DNA from 4 places in the Mesorhizobium sp. B283B1A genome. Region 1 is predicted to be linked to each of the others. Evidence: predicted binding sites of a transcription regulator. Region 1 holds the regulator's gene; each other region holds the start of a gene.
What was found. Region 1 encodes LexA, which represses DNA repair genes until DNA is damaged. Its sites were predicted from a motif close to TGTTCNNNNTGTGTTCNG; they were not measured.
Positions count from the first base shown of each region.

Region 2: a site for LexA is predicted at 2,475-2,492, ahead of LB577_RS21450 (sel1 repeat family protein). Genes of this name have one in related genera too.
Region 3: a site for LexA is predicted at 2,916-2,933, ahead of dinB (DNA polymerase IV). Genes of this name have one in related genera too.
Region 4: a site for LexA is predicted at 961-978, ahead of parE (DNA topoisomerase IV subunit B). Genes of this name have one in related genera too.

Region 1 covers NZ_JAIUIQ010000018.1:72,066-76,000, reverse strand. The annotation lists gene LB577_RS17260 (ComEC/Rec2 family competence protein) at 1-1,622, shown strand, start outside; gene lexA (transcriptional repressor LexA) at 1,616-2,368, opposite strand; gene LB577_RS17250 (GntR family transcriptional regulator) at 2,798-3,595, opposite strand; gene LB577_RS17245 (ABC transporter substrate-binding protein) at 3,722-3,935, shown strand, end outside.
Region 2 covers NZ_JAIUIQ010000026.1:10,454-14,388, reverse strand. The annotation lists gene LB577_RS21470 (AMP nucleosidase) at 1-1,116, opposite strand, end outside; gene LB577_RS21465 (hypothetical protein) at 1,234-1,428, opposite strand; gene LB577_RS21460 (hypothetical protein) at 1,464-1,619, opposite strand; gene LB577_RS21455 (DUF2147 domain-containing protein) at 1,836-2,177, opposite strand; gene LB577_RS21450 (sel1 repeat family protein) at 2,615-2,872, shown strand; gene LB577_RS21445 (branched-chain amino acid ABC transporter substrate-binding protein) at 3,305-3,935, shown strand, end outside.
Region 3 covers NZ_JAIUIQ010000002.1:111,074-115,008, reverse strand. The annotation lists gene LB577_RS01945 (NUDIX domain-containing protein) at 1-466, opposite strand, end outside; gene LB577_RS01940 (sterol desaturase family protein) at 649-1,182, shown strand; gene LB577_RS01935 (excalibur calcium-binding domain-containing protein) at 1,301-1,633, shown strand; gene dinB (DNA polymerase IV) at 1,637-2,884, opposite strand; gene LB577_RS01925 (winged helix-turn-helix transcriptional regulator) at 3,033-3,449, opposite strand; gene LB577_RS01920 (dihydrofolate reductase family protein) at 3,587-3,935, shown strand, end outside.
Region 4 covers NZ_JAIUIQ010000028.1:30,749-34,683, reverse strand. The annotation lists gene cpaB (Flp pilus assembly protein CpaB) at 1-811, opposite strand, end outside; gene parE (DNA topoisomerase IV subunit B) at 1,048-3,105, shown strand; gene LB577_RS22345 (FUSC family protein) at 3,151-3,935, shown strand, end outside.

The DNA.
Region 1 (3,935 bases):
GCATGCCGCTGTCGGCCCGCCTTTCATCAGCGATAGAGAACGCCCGCGAAGCCATTGCCGACCATATCAGGGGCAGCGTCGGCGGCGCAGAAGGCGAGATCGCGGCGGCGTTGATCGTCGGCGTGCGCGCCGGCATCCCCGACGAAATCAACGAAGCGATGCGGCGCACCGGCATCTATCACATCATCTCCATTTCGGGACTGCACATGGCGCTGGTCGCCGGCACCATCATGGGACTGCTGCGCGGCGCCTTCGCGCTGTTCCCGGACTTTTCCGCGCGCCGGCCGGTGAAGAAATACGCGGCCGCGGCAGCACTTTTCTCGATCGCCGCCTATCTCGTCATCTCCGGCGTCGTCGTCGCCGCCGAGCGCAGCTTCATCATGCTGGCGGTGATGCTGATTGCCGTCCTGTTCGATCGCGCGGCGCTGACCATGCGCAATCTGGCGATCTCGGCGATCGCCGTCATCCTGGTCTCGCCGCATGAGGTGGTCGGCCCGAGCTTCCAGATGTCGTTCGCCGCGACCGCGGCCCTGGTTGGCGCCTATGCCGGCTGGGCGGATCACCGGGCGGGAAAGACCAGACCGCCGCCGCCGAAGCGCTCCTTGCCGGGTTTCCTGACGCGCAAATTCCTGCTGGCGACAGGCGGGCTGGCCATGACGTCGATCATCGCCGGCAGCGCCACGGCGCTGTTTGCCATCTGGCATTTCCAGCGGGTGTCGCCGCTCAGCCTGTTCGCCAATCTGGCCGTCATGCCGATCGTCTCACTCGTGATGTTCCTGGCCGTTGCCAGCGCGCTGCTGATGCCGTTCGGCCTGGACGCGCCATCCCTTTACCTGATGGGCAAGGGCCTGACCGCGATGATCGCCATTTCGGCGTGGATATCGGAACGCTCTCCGGTCGATGCGGTCGGGCTCATCTCACAGCAATCCGTTCTGCTGGTGGCAATTGCCCTGGTCATCGCGACGATGGCGACGACGTGGCTGCGGCTTGCAGCGCTTCCATTCGCGCTCGCCGGCTTGCTGGTGGTGTCCGACACGCGCACGCCGGATGTGCTGGTCTCGGAAGACGCGCGGCTGGTCGCGCTGCCGATCGGCGGTGGCGAACTCGCGGTCAGCCGGGCCCGGCCGAACGAATTCACCGTCGACAACTGGAAACGCGCGCTGAGATCCGAAACCATCATCCTGCCGGAGATGTTCGACAAGGCGGATGGACAATTCGATATTGCCGATGCCGTCAGCCTGCCGCCGGGAGCGCCGTTCTATTGCACCGACGGTGTCTGTCTCGCCAGGCACCCGTCCGGTGCGATCATAGCGCATGTCGAAGACCGCAAGGATACCTGGAAGGCCTGTGGCTTCGCCGACCTGATCATCGTCAATGACGCAACGGCCTACGACGCCTGCCACAATCCGCTGGTTCTCGTCGTCACCAAACGGCAGCTCGCCCGCAAGGGCAGCGCGGCCATCTTCTTCGACCGCCAATCTGCCACCGGTCCGCCGACCATCAGTTTCGCGGTGGACAGTCCGTATCGGCCCTGGCACGCGCAGCGAAAGTTTTCGCGCGAGGCGAGGGGCCTGCAGCCCTATCGCAAACCTGACAAGCCAAGTGCCGTGCCGGCTCAGTAGCGCCTGATCAGCCCAACGAGCTTGCCCTGCACTTTGACCCTGTCTGGCCCGAAGATGCGCGTCTCGTAGGCCGGATTGGCGGCTTCAAGCGCAATCGAGGCACCCTTGCGGCGGAACCGCTTCAGAGTCGCTTCCTCCTCGTCGACCAAGGCCACGACGATCTCGCCCGGGCTCGCCGTATCGGCGTTGCGGATAATGACAGTGTCGCCATCGAAGATGCCGGCCTCGATCATCGAGTCGCCCTTGACCTCCAGCGCATAGTGCTCGCCGCCCATGATCATGTCCGGCGGCACCGAGATAGTATGCGTCTGATGCTGGATGGCATCGATGGGCACACCGGCAGCGATGCGACCCATGACCGGGATGGACACCGCTGGAACCGCATCGTCGTCATTGCCGGCAGCGGCAAAGCGCGACGGTGCCGGCTTGATTTGGCGGCCGAGGCTGCCCTGACCGAGACCGCCTTGGCCGAGACTTCCCTGGATGACGCTTGGAGAGAATTTCTTCGCCGCGTTGAGGCCCGGCGCGATCGAATCGGGCAGCCGCAGCACTTCCAGCGCACGCGCCCGGTTGGGCAGCCGGCGAATGAAGCCGCGTTCCTCCAGCGCCGTGATCAAGCGATGGATCCCTGATTTGGAGGCGAGGTCGAGCGCCTCTTTCATCTCGTCGAAGGAGGGCGGAATACCGCTTTCCTTGAGCCGTTCATGAATGAACATCAAGAGTTCATGTTGCTTGCGTGTCAGCATGGCGGCCCCCAAGGCATCTGGACAAGGTTTTGATCCAGAATGGTTCTGATCCAGAATCGAAAAAACAAACCCAGAACAAACACTATCTGTTCCAGTTGTGTTCTGCAACCGTTTAAAGTTTAGTGAATTTGGTAAGAGGGCCGTAATCATTTGCAGGGCCGGACAGGCCGGAAATCGGGGATTTTCGCCCGTTGCCGCCCGTCGCCCGCATTGAAATGTCTTGGTTAATAGCCTGCGGCCAGTCTTGCGACATGGCTCGGCATCAGCGGACGGCTGACCCTGGCGAGGCCGATTTTCGCGCCTGCGATCGGCTTGCCTGCCGTGAACGAAACGAAATCAAAACGCCAACAATCGCCGGTTCGGAAGCAGCCAGCCGATCGCGGGCTTCGGCAATCTCGTCGAGCGTCGGACGATGCGGAGGCGCCGAGATCATCCGGCAACCGCTTTCAGGCTGCCGGCGCGCCCGACGTCCTTGTTCGCGTCGCCGTCCTCGGTGTGGACATAGACGTGCAGCGTATAGCCGATGTGGGCCGTCATCAGCGCTTTTGCCCGCTCGACGTCGCGATCCAGGGCGGCTTCCATGATTGCCGTGTGGTGCTCGATCGCCATCGCCTCGCGCAGCGCGTTCATAGCCTCCTCGTAGCCGTCCTTGAGGCCGGCCGCGGCCCGCAATGTCGGCGCCAGCCCAAGAAAGCGATGGTGCCGGCGCAGCTGATCCGAGATCGTCGAGCGAAACCGCAACAGCCAGCTGGACGTCGCCGCACTCAGCAACGACGCGTGAAAAGCCTCGTGGTTCTCGTCCCACTGATCGACGGCGGCATCCGAGGGGTCGTCCACCGCGGTCTTGCACCGGGCGAGCCGGTAGTGCGCGGTGACAACCGCGTCTTCCCACTCCCGGCCGCCTTTCTCCATCGATTCCTGGAAGAGCGGTATCTCGACGACCATCCTCGCGCGCGCCAGATCCTCAAGTTCGGCGCGGGACACGGGGGCGACCGCAAAGCCGCGATTGCTGATGGCGGTGACCAGGCGTTCGGCTTCGAGGCGCGACAACGCTTCGCGCAGCGGCGTCCAGCCCACTCCGTAGGTGCCGCGCAGAGCGCTGAGCTTGAGCGGGGCGCCCGGCATGAGACGGGTGGTGAGGATATCGCGCCGCAGAAGCTGGTAGGCGGCTTCTGTCTTGGTGGAGTTCTTCTGGTCCTGCATTGCGATCCATTCGTTCTCTGCCATTGGAGAAATTATATATGATGGTGGGTGATGGCAAGAATTATATATAATGTTTGACATGCGCCGAGGGACTGACCATGATCGCTGGAGGTGCCCCGAGGCGGCGCTGATCAAATCTGGGAGGAAATGATGTTGAAGTCGAAATCCGCATGGCTGTCAGGATTGGCCCTGGCAGGCGCATTGATGGTCAGCGCCGGCAGCGCCGCGGCCGATCAGATCCGTATCGGCATTGCCAATTTCGGCGAGCATCCGCAATTGAACGCCGCCATAGCCGGCTTCAAGAAGGCGCTGACGGACAATGGCTTCGTCGAGGGCAAGGACGTCGTCTACACGGAGAGCCATA
Region 2 (3,935 bases), on a different contig from region 1:
GGTGCGCATAATGCGCTTCAGATCGTAGCCCGACAGGCCCGTGACTTCGGCAACCGCTTCCTGCAGTGCGACCTGGATCTCGGCCAGCGGCGGGATCGGCACCCAGACCGGAAGATCGTCGTCGAGGACGTGGTCCTCGCGCACATAGGCGTGCGCCAGTACATAGTCGCCCAGCGCCTGCGTGTTGCGCAGACCGGCGCAGTGGCCAAGCATCACCCAGGCATGCGGCCTCAGCACCGCGATATGGTCGGTGATCGTCTTGGCGTTGGAAGGCCCAACCCCGATATTGACCATGGTGATGCCGCCATGGTTCGGTTTCTTCAGGTGGTAGGCCGGCATTTGCGGCAGGCGGGCGGGCGGGGTGCCCTCGCTTGCCGTACTGGCGCCGGCGCGGGTCACGACATTGCCCGGCTCGACGAATTCCACATAACCACCACCGCCATTCTCCATTAGGCCACGCGCACGGGCGACGAACTCGTCGATGTAGAACTGGTAGTTGGTGAACAGCACGAAGTTCTGGAAATGCTGCGGGCTGGTGGCCGTATAATGGGTCATACGGTGCAGCGAATAGTCGATGCGTTGCGCCGTGAACGGTGCCAGCGGCCGCGGTTCGCCGAAGGCGACCTCGAACGTGCCGTTGGCGATCTGGTCGTCGGTACCGTCCAGGTCCGGAACGTCGAACAGGTCGCGGATCGGCCGCTTGATGCGTTCGGCGGCGGCGCCGTCGACATAGGTGCCCTCCAGGAAGGCGAAATGCAGCGGGATCGGCGTGGTCGATTCCGAGACCGTCACCGACACGCCATGGTTACGCATGATCAGGCGAAGCTGCTCGATGAGGTAATTCTCGAACAGTTGCGGCTGGGTAATCGTCGTGGCGAAATGGCCAGGTGTCGGCATATGGCCGTAGGCCTGCCGCGAATCGACCTGGGTAAACGAATTCGTGGTCACGCCGATCTCGGGATAGAAGGCCCGGTAGCGCTTGCTGCCGTCGGCGCCGGCGGCCAGAGCCGTGAAGGAGTCGCGCAGGAACTTGGTGTTGCGGTCGTAAAGCGCCTGCAGCGTCGCGACGGCCTTCTCGGCCCGGTCAAAGCTTTGCCGGCCAAAAGGCTCCGGCATGACGACTGATTCTATGGCCTGGGGGTAGATTCGCTTTTCCATAGCTCAATATAGAGACTTGGATAGGCGGTTGGGAGGGGTGTCGCTGTCGAAGGCGCCCAAAGCGCCGTTTTTTCTTCACCCACGCTGCAGGCTGACCAGCAGCACGAAGCCGACACCTGACTTTCTCAGCGCCGGAGCCTCGATGGTCGAGCCGGCATCGGCGCGCATCATCGGCACGGCCAGGACCGGGGCGGCCAGGAGCACCAGGATAAGCGCCGCCCGCGGCAGAAGCCGGAGGGTTTTGAGGGCGTTGGCGGCGATGCGGTTCATGATGTCTGTGCTTTTCTTTTCGAGGTTTTCTGGTTTCAGTGGCGAAGGTTGGTCGGGCAGGCGAGACCGCAAAGTCTGGTGGCTTCGTCCCAGGAGCGGGCCGGACGGCCTGCTTCGGCGACGAGAATGGCGAAGAACATTCCAAACAGGCTCATCAGCAGGCAGACGATGGTGAAGCGGCGAGCAAGCATCGGTGGTGTCTCCTTCAACACGCCGGAGAATGCCCTGACGCCTGTGAACCGGCTCTGAGACCGGCGTTCATCTGCGGTTCAAATTGATTGACGGGATCTGACTGGGCTGAGGACGGCCAACAGCGGCAAGGCATCGAGCGCCGAAGCCCGGCGTCTCGATGAAACGAAAACGGGGCCCGTCAAAGCCCCGTGGTCATGTCGCAAGGCTGCAGCCGATCAGAGCTTATGCCAGGTCTGGCTCTTGCAGATCAGTCCGCCGAGCACGCAGCCGCTCATCTTGAGCGAGGTGCCCGACAATGTCGCCTTGCCAGAATAGGTCTTGTCGTTCGCCGGATCGGTGATGTTGCCGGTGTACTTGTTGTCGCCGGCCGCCTTGAGGGAGCCAATGGTCTTGCCGGCGTATTTGCCGGATTTGAGCGTGATGGAGAACGAGCCGCCGCCTCCAATGGCCGCGGTGTCGCCGGCCTGCGTCTTCCAGTTGCCCTCGATCGGATCGGCCCACGCCGCGCCCGCCATGATCAATGTGGCTGCAAGGGCCAGGCTCACTTTTCGAAACATGTTCTTCCTCCCTTAGGATAGCCGGCCGGATGCTCCGCCTCGCCGGTCTGCCGCTTACGCAAACGTAAGCTAATCCAGCTCCCATCAAAACAAAAGCGGTGCCGTTGCGGAAGCGTTTCGGATTTTAAAGGCGTCTGAATGTGCTTCCTCGGTGAGGAAATGAAACGATCACGGAATTGGCTTTGTCCGCCGTGGTTAGCGGAGTGTTGATTCCCACTCTCAAAATTTTCGTCAAATTTGCGAAAACCAGCCGAATTGCTGGCTTCGTATCCTTAACGAATTTTCGTGTTTACCTCTTGTTTTAGCTTTGTTTTCCTCAAATTAAGCACGCCATTTAACGACGGATTCAAGCCTGCGCGGCATTCTCGAAAGCATCGAAAGAGCGGCCCGGACGAGACAAACGGAGGCAGCTCTCAGGAGCCAGACAGGGGACTAAAATGGCACGTTTTGAAATGCTTGAAGCAGGTTTCGGCGCAACTGCCCAGGCCGACATTCTTTTCGAACTGGGCATGATGTATGCGACCGGTCGCGATTGCGAGACCGACGTCGTCGCCGCCCACAAATGGTTCAACATCGCCGCCATCAAGGGCTCGGCCCGCGCCGCGGAATTGCGCTCGGAACTGTCGGCGGCGATGTCGAAGGTCGAGATCGCCAAGGCGCTGCGCGAAGCTCGCGAATGGATGACCATGCACTGAGTTCCACCAGACGGGACGCCCCGGCCAAGACCGCGAAGACGGTCGGGCCACAAACAGGGACAAGGCTGCGCAGACAGCCAGGCAACAGGCCATCAACCACAAGAATGCGGCAGGCCGGGCAGGTCCAAGCCGTGCGAACGACCATGATCCCGAAATAAGGAATCCGGTTTTCGGACCAAGATCATGGCTTGGAAAGACAGGGAAGGCGCGTTGGGCTCGGGGTGCGGGGGCACTTGCGGAACAGCTCGACGAGCGAAAAGCCACGACCAGCCGAAACAAGGCTGGCGTGGCTTTTTGCGTGGATGAGGGGCCCCAGGCCCAATCGAGCGGCGCCAATGCGCCTAGACAGGCCCAATGAAGGATGAAATTGTCCGGCCTCTCTGGAAGAAGCGCGGCCGGGCGGCCGTGCGTGAGTGGAGGAGTTCTATCACCATGAAAAAAATGAGTATTTTGAGCGCGGCCATTTTCGGCCTGATGATGAGCGCACCGGTCGCGTTCGCCGACGACATCACCGTTTCGGTGGTCGGCCCGATGACCGGTCAGCTCGCCACCATAGGCGATCAGTTCAAGCAGGGCGCACAGGCGGCCGCCGATGCCATCAACGCCGCGGGCGGTGTCAACGGCTCGATGATCAAGCTCGACATCGAGGACGACCAATGCGATCCCAAGCAGGCCGTGTCGGTCGCCAACCGCATCGTGGCCAATGGCGTCAAGTTCATCGATGGCCATGCCTGTTCGGGCTCGAGCATTCCGGCCTCGGCCGTCTATGCCGAAGCCGGCGCGCTGATGATGAGCCCGGCGTCCTCGAACCCGGTACTGACCGACGCCGCGGCCAAGGCCGGCTGGCCGACGATCATGCGTCTCTATACGCGTGACGACGCGCAGGGCGCCTTCATCGGGCCGTGGATCGCCAAGAAGTTCGCCGGAAAGAACGTCGTCATCCTGCACGACAAGAGTGCCTACGGCCAGGGCGTGGCCGACGCGGTCAGGGCAACCATGAACACCGGTGGCCTGAAGGAAGTCTACTATGACGCCATCAATCCCGGCGAGAAGGATTATTCGG
Region 3 (3,935 bases), on a different contig from region 1:
AGATTCCCAGCCGCTCGGCCAGATCCGATAGCATCGGACGCTGCCCGACAAGCATCTTGACCTCGGCCTCAGGCAGGCTGAACCAGCCCGCTCTGTCGACCTCCGGGAATTCCTTCATCGATCCCGACCGCGGCGGCCATTCCATGGTGAAGCTGTTGCTCTTGATGGCGGCCACGTCGATCTCCGCCCTGGCCTCCACCGACCAGGCGCTGACGATCTTGCCGCCCGGCTGCTTGTAGTCACCGAGGCGCTCGAAAGCGCCATCGACCTTGATGCCGATCTCTTCCTCGGTCTCGCGTTGTGCCGCCACAAGCTCGTCCTCATTCTCGTCGACAAGGCCTTTCGGGATCGACCAGGCCCCTTCGTCCTTCTTCGCCCAGAACGGGCCGCCGGGATGAACCAGCAGCACGCTGATGTCGCCATCGCTTCTACGATAGATCAGCAGGCCGGCACTGCGTTTTGCCATTTTGCGTGTCCATTCGTGGCGCTGATACGAGGTGGCCAATTGCCGGCCGATCATGGATACCAACCCTTGCATCGGCAAATTGCGACGCTATGTCAAACACGCCCGCATTGCACCTCATGTGCGGGTCCGGCAATGTGAGGTATCACTTTGGGGCGGCGTCGAAGGTCAGGTAAGGCGTCCGAATGCAACTGGGTCTGATCGGCTACTACAGCGACTTCGTGGTCTATCCGCTGGTGATCGCCATATTGGGAATAGCCGGGTTGATCGAGGCCGGCGAGGAGAGTGCGCCGGAGTGGATCGGTACGGTCATCTTTTGTCTCGGCCTGTGGACGCTGATCGAATACGTCCTGCACCGCTTTGTCCTTCATCACATTCCCTACATCAGGGACCTGCACGACCGTCATCATGTCGAGGAGCGCAGTTCGGTGGGTACGCCGACCTGGCTCAGTCTGGGTGTGCATGCGCTGGTCGCCTTCCTGCCGGTGTGGATGGCCTTCGGTTTCACGACCGCGAGCGCGGTCAGTTGCGGCCTGATGCTGGGCTATCTCTGGTACATCAGCGTCCACCACATGATCCATCATTGGCATCCCAGACATCCCAGTTATCTCTACACGCTCAAGCGCCGCCACGCAGTGCATCATCACATCGACGATACCGCCAATTTCGGCGTGACGTCGATATTCTGGGATCGGGTTTTCGGCACGGCGCAGCTCTGAGGGTCCGGGCGTATCTGGATCCCGGCAGGTCCGGCATCATTGTCATGGCGGCCGGCCCGAGATAGCCTGCCCCGAGATAGCCTGCATTGATGTGCTGGGACCGGAGGGCGTGACGGGAATGCTTCTGCCGTTCTTGTATTGGCCTGCATCTCATCGCCTTGGCAGGCTGAAATGGGTTGCTCTTTTCGCGCCGTTCATCCTGTCGTCCGGCTACATCGCCTATGGCTTTGTCGGCATCCAGATCGACTCACCGCTCTCCGCCCTCAGGCACTTTGCCGCGTTCCCGAACTGTGCAGCGGCTCGCGCCGTCGGTCTTGCCCCCGCGCGCAGTGGGCAGCCCGGATATTGGCCGACGCATGATGCCGACAAGGACGGCATCGCTTGCGAGAATTGGCACGGGGAAAGCGCCAGCGGCGTCAAGGTGCATCGCTATTGGCGCAGCGGCAGGTAGTTCTCACAGTTCCTTTTCCGCCAGCTCCCTGAATTCGTCGGGCACCGAGCGCGCCGCTTCGAGCGCCACCGTGCCGTAGCCGACGGCCTGTTTGCCGAAGCGCTCGCGGATATTGTCGATGGCGCGGTCGGCGCCGAAGCGCGCCAGACCTTTTGCCGTGCCCGGCCGGTGCTTTTCGTCGGCAAGGCCGAGCGGCAGTTCGAGCTGCAGCTCGGCACTTTCCCAGAGATGCGAGACCGAGATCGCCAGCAGCGAGATCGTTCTTTCATGCGGATTGTCGGCGAGCACGCCGCGCACCAGATCGCCTGCGATTTCGGCCAGCATCGTGGTCGCCGAGATCGGCTGGTCGAGCGTGATCGAGCGGGTGACGGCGCTGAGATCGGCAAAGCGCACACGCACGGTCACCGTGCGGCCGGGCCGCGCCTTGGCGCGCAGCCGGCTGGCGACGCGGTCGGCCAGATGCAGCAAGGTGGGCACGATGACCTGCGCCACCGCTGGCTTGCGGCCAAGTGCCGACTGGGCGCCGGCCGAGTGCGCCCGGCGCTTCGTCTCCAGCTTCCTCGGGTCGCGGTTCCACGACAAAGCCGAGAGCTTTTCGCCGGCGGCGGGACCGAGCAGCCGCGTCAGCGCGCCGCTGTGCGTCCTGGCCAGCTGGCCTATGGTCTCGATGCCGATTTCGGCCAGCCGCGCCCTTGTCGCCGGGCCGACACCCCACATCAGGCCGACCGGCAGATCGCGCAGGAAGGAAAGCTCGGTGCCGGGATCGACCACCACCAGCCCGTCGGGCTTGGCGACCTGCGAGGCGATCTTGGCCAGATGCTTGGTGCGCGCGACGCCGATCGAGATCGGCAGACCGAGTTCGGCCCGCACACGGCGGCGGATGGTTGCGGCGATCTCTTGCGGTGAGCCGAACAGGTGCGTGCAGCCGGCGACATCGGCGAAGGCCTCGTCGATGGAGATGCGCTCGACCAGCGGCGTAAAATCGTCGAGCACCTTGATCGCCGCGTCGCCAAGCCGCTGGTAGTGGCTGAAATTGCCGCCGACGAAGATCAGCTGCGGGCAGAGCTCGCGCGCCTTGCGCCCCGGCATGCCGCCGCGCACGCCGAAGGCACGCGCCTCATAGGAGGCGGCGAGCACGACACCGCCGCCGACCGCGATCGGCTTGCCGCGTAGCGACGGGTCGAGCAACTGCTCGACCGAGGCATAGAAGGCATCGAGATCGGCATGCAGGATGGTGGCTGTCGTTTCCATCCCGACCGCTCATCCGCAGTTGCTGATAGATGCGAACACATAGAGAACAAATCATGTACGACTGTCAAGCCGTGGCGTAGCTTAATCAACATCCCTGGGCGCAGCCGAGGCTGGCAATTCATTTGCCATGGGAAGACTGCGTATCCGCCTAAACGATATGCTCCACCCGCAGCGCCGCCTTCATCCGTTCCACCGCCGGCTCGCCGCCATCCGCCAACTCGTTGGCGATGCGGGCGAGATGATCGTCGGCCTTGCGGTGCTTGCTGCCCCAGGCGCCGAGCGTGGCCAGCACCGGCAAAAGATCGATGCCGGCCTCGGTCAGCCGGTAGATCGCCTTCAGCCCATGGCTCGGGTCGTCGCTGCGGGTGAGGATGCCTTCCTCCTGCAGCGTCTGCAACCGCTCGGCCAGCGTGCGTGAGGAGATGCCTTCGTCGGATTGCAGGAACTCGCGAAAGTGCTTTTTCCTGGCGAAGATCAGATCGCGGATGATGAGCAGCGTCCAGCGGTCGCCGAGCAGTTCCAGCGACAGGTTGATCGGGCACCCGGATCTTTCACGCGTCGACATCTCTATGGTTCCATTTTTAAATCACTTTACTATTGACATCATTTTTCTCGAACGTCAATAGTTCCAAATGTAAACCAATCAATGCCGAAGGCTGGCCGAGCACGCGGCGGCCGCGATCGGCACAACCGGAGACGATGATGAAAAAGCTGATCCTTCAGATGCAAATCTCGGTCGATGGTTTTGTCGGCGCCAATGCGGATCATCGCTGGCAACTCTGGGAGTGGGGCGACGACAATGGCTGGGACGAGGAGCTGAAGCGCGATTTCAACACCGTCTTTGCCGGTATCGACACCATCCTGCTCAGCCGCAAGATGGCCGAGGAGGGCTATCTCACCCATTGGGGCAATGCGGCGAAGAAACATCCGGCCGATCCGTTCTACGCCTTCGCCCAGCGTATCGTCGAGGGGCGCAAGGTGGTGCCCACCGACAGGCTGAAAACCTCGCGGTGGGAGCGCACGACGGTGGTGAGCGGCGACCTGCCGCGCG
Region 4 (3,935 bases), on a different contig from region 1:
ACGAGCCGGCCGTGGCCTGCGCCTTGGACGCCACCGATCCGCCAAAGGAGGAGATGGTGGTGACGCCGTTCTTGCCGTCGCCGCCTTCGCTGGCCGAGCGAAGCGACAGAGACAGCGTGCCGACGGTGCGGGCAAGCGCCACTTTCTGGGCGCCCTCGGTCGTCACCTCGAGAGTCACGGAATTGGCGATCTGCGGCGCTGTCTGGCGCTCGTCGGCGCCCTGGCCGACGCTCAGCACCTTGGCGTCGGCGACGACGATTTCGGAAGTGATGGTCGAACCGGCCGCCCCTTGCGCGTTCTTGGCGACCTCCTGGATTTCACCGGCATCGCGCGTCAGCACGACATCGACGCGGTCGCCCGGCGTGACGAAGCCGCCGACACCGGCGATCTCATCGGTGCGGATGGTGACCGCCCGCATCCCGGGCGTCAGCATGTTGGAAAGCGTCGCGCGGCCGTTCGGCCCCGATAGCTTGGTCAGCAGCACCGGCTCGTTGACCTCGATCGGCGACAGCACGACGCGGCCGCCTTCGCCGAGCAGCCCATCGATCGTGGCAAAGGCGCCTTGCGGCAGCGAATCCTGCGGCCAGGGAATTTCGATGAGCTTCGTGCGGTCGAGTTCCATGCCGTAGCGCAACGGAGCGTTGGCCACCACGATGGTCTTGAATTCGATCTTGGGCGGGGCCGGCGCGACGATCGAGGCTGTCTTCTCCTGGGCATCGGCCTGGCTTTTGACCCAGAAATCCGCGGCAAAGATCGAGATCGCGCCGAAAACGGCGGCGATACCGATCATCGTTATGGCCTTGCCCCTCACGCCCAAACCCCTGATGCCCGTAGTTTCTTGTTATGTTGGGCTCACGCTACGTGGCATTGTTAAAGAATCAGGAACGCAGAACGACGGCATTCGACCTATTTCCGCCCGCTTGGTTATCGAATGGTTTTAGGATAAGACGGGCCGGATCCCCGAACGTAACAGGAACCTCCGTCGCTTGGCGCTGAAAAGCGTGGCAGTATCGGCGGGTGATTCGCAGCACCGGACCTATGGCAGGCATGGACGACAACAACGACCTTTTCGGCGATCTGGACAAGCAACCGCAGCCGGTTCGCACACCCGCGCGCCCGGCGGATCCGCTGGTGCAGGCGGCGGCCAAGCGTCCGGCGGCAAGCCGCGACGGTTCGGAGGGCTACAGCGCCGCCGACATCGAGGTGCTCGAAGGCCTGGAGCCGGTGCGGCGCCGGCCGGGCATGTATATCGGCGGCACCGACGACAAGGCGATGCACCATCTGTTCGCCGAGGTCATCGACAATTCGATGGACGAAGCGGTTGCCGGCCACGCCACCTTTATCGATGTCGAGCTTTCGGCCGACGGCTATCTCTCCGTCACCGACAATGGCCGCGGCATTCCGGTCGATCCACACCCGAAGTTCAAGAAGCCGGCGCTCGAAGTGATCATGACGACGCTGCATTCGGGCGGCAAGTTCGATTCCAAGGTCTACGAGACTTCAGGCGGCCTGCACGGCGTCGGCGTGTCCGTGGTCAACGCGCTGTCGGACCATCTCGAGGTCGAAGTCGCGCGTGGCCGCCAGCTTTATCGGCAGAGATTCTCGCGCGGCGTCCCGGTCAGCGGCCTCGAGCATCTTGGCGAAGTCCACAACCGGCGCGGCACCAAGATCCGCTTCCACCCCGACGAGCAGATCTTCGGCAAGGGCGCCGCGTTCGAGCCGGCGCGGCTTTACCGCATGACGCGTTCGAAGGCCTATCTTTTCGGTGGTGTCGAGATCCGCTGGACCTGCGATCCGTCGCTGATCAAGGAAAAGGACCAGACGCCGGCCAAGGCGGAATTTCATTTTCCCGGTGGTTTGAAGGACTATCTCAAGGCATCGCTGGGCGACGATTTCCAGGTGACGCGTGAAATCTTCGCCGGTAAGAGCGACAAGCAAGGCGGCCATGGCTCGCTCGAATGGGCGGTGACCTGGTTCGGCGGCGACGGCTTCGTCAATTCTTACTGCAATACCATCCCGACCGGTGAAGGCGGCACGCACGAGGCCGGTTTCCGCAATGTGCTGACGCGGGGCCTGCGCGCCTATGCCGAGCTCGTCGGCAACAAGCGCGCCTCGATCGTCACCTCGGAAGACGTCATGATTTCGGCGGCGGGCATGCTGTCGGTGTTCATCCGCGAGCCGGAATTCGTCGGCCAGACCAAGGACAGGCTGGCGACAATCGAGGCCATTCGTATTGTCGAGACCGCGATCCGCGATCCATTCGACCATTGGCTGGCCGACAATCCGCAGGAAGCCTCCAAGCTGCTCGAATGGGTGATCGCGCGCGCCGACGAACGGGTGCGCCGGCGCCAGGAAAAGGAAGTGTCGCGCAAGAGCGCGGTGCGCAAGCTGCGCCTGCCAGGCAAGCTGGCCGACTGCACCCAGAACGCCGCCGCCGGTGCCGAACTCTTCATCGTCGAAGGTGACTCGGCCGGCGGCTCGGCCAAGCAGGCACGCGACCGCGCCAGCCAGGCGGTGCTGCCGCTGCGCGGCAAAATCCTCAACGTCGCCAGCGCCGGCAATGACAAGCTGGCCGCCAACCAGCAGATATCGGACCTGATCCAGGCGCTCGGCTGCGGCACGCGATCGAAGTACCGCGATGAGGATTTGCGCTACGACCGCGTCATCATCATGACCGACGCCGACGTCGACGGCGCCCACATCGCCTCGCTGCTGATCACCTTCTTCTACCAGGAGATGCCGGCGCTGGTGCGCGGTGGACACCTCTATCTGGCGGTGCCGCCGCTGTACTCGATCAGGCAAGGCGGCAAGGTCGCCTACGCCCGCGACGACGCCCACAAGGACGAACTGCTGCGCACCGAATTCACCGGGCGCGGCAAGGTCGAGCTTGGCCGCTTCAAGGGCCTGGGCGAGATGATGGCCGCGCAGCTCAAGGAGACGACGATGGACCCGAAAAAGCGGACGCTTCTGCGGGTCGACGTCATTGACGCCGAAGCCGCGACCAAGGACGCGGTCGACGCATTGATGGGCACCAAGCCCGAGGCCCGCTTCCGCTTCATCCAAGAACGTGCCGAATTTGCCGAGGCGGAAGTGCTGGATATCTAGCCGCCCACTGCTCTACCTTGTCCGTGCAGGTACGGAGACCAGCATGTGATCTGGGCGCGGCTGAAGGACTATTTCGACACCAATCTGGCCGGGCTGACGCAGCCGACGCGTTCGGACTGGATTTTCGCCCTGCGCACCGTGTCGGCCGGCCTGATCGCGCTTCTGGTCGCCTATGCGCTGAAGCTCGACCACCCGCAATGGGCGATGATGACGGTGTTCATCGTTGCCCAGCCGGTCGCCGGCATGGTGCTGGCAAAGGGCTTTTACAGGCTGCTCGGCACGCTTGTGGGCGGCGTCGCGGCGATCGGCATCACCACGGCGTTCGGCACCGGCCCCTGGTTGCTGGTGACAGCGCTCGCGGTCTGGATCGGCATCTGCACCTTCGTCTCGTCGCTGCTGCGCAATCCCGAAGCCTATGGTGCGGCACTTGCCGGCTATACGGCGATGATCATCGGCCTGCCCGCTTTCGGGCAGCCGCATCTGGTCGTGGACCTCGCGGTCGCGCGTTGTGCCGAAATCGTGCTCGGCATTGTCTGCGCCGGCCTGACAAGCCGGCTGATCCTGCCCAAGCTGGCCAGTGACGCCATCATCTCGCGGCTGAAGCGCTGCATCATCGATCTTGCGACCTATGCCGGCGGTGCGTTCTCCAGCGGCGATCCGGCAACGCTTTCCGGCCTGCACAGGAAGCTGGTCGCCGACACCCAGACACTTGGCGAGATGCGCGCCTATGCCAGGCTCGAGGCAGCGAGCTTCGCGCCGCGCGCCCACCCCGTGCGGCGCACCATCGGGCAATTGCTGTCGGCACTCTCGGCCGCGCGTGCGCTGCATTC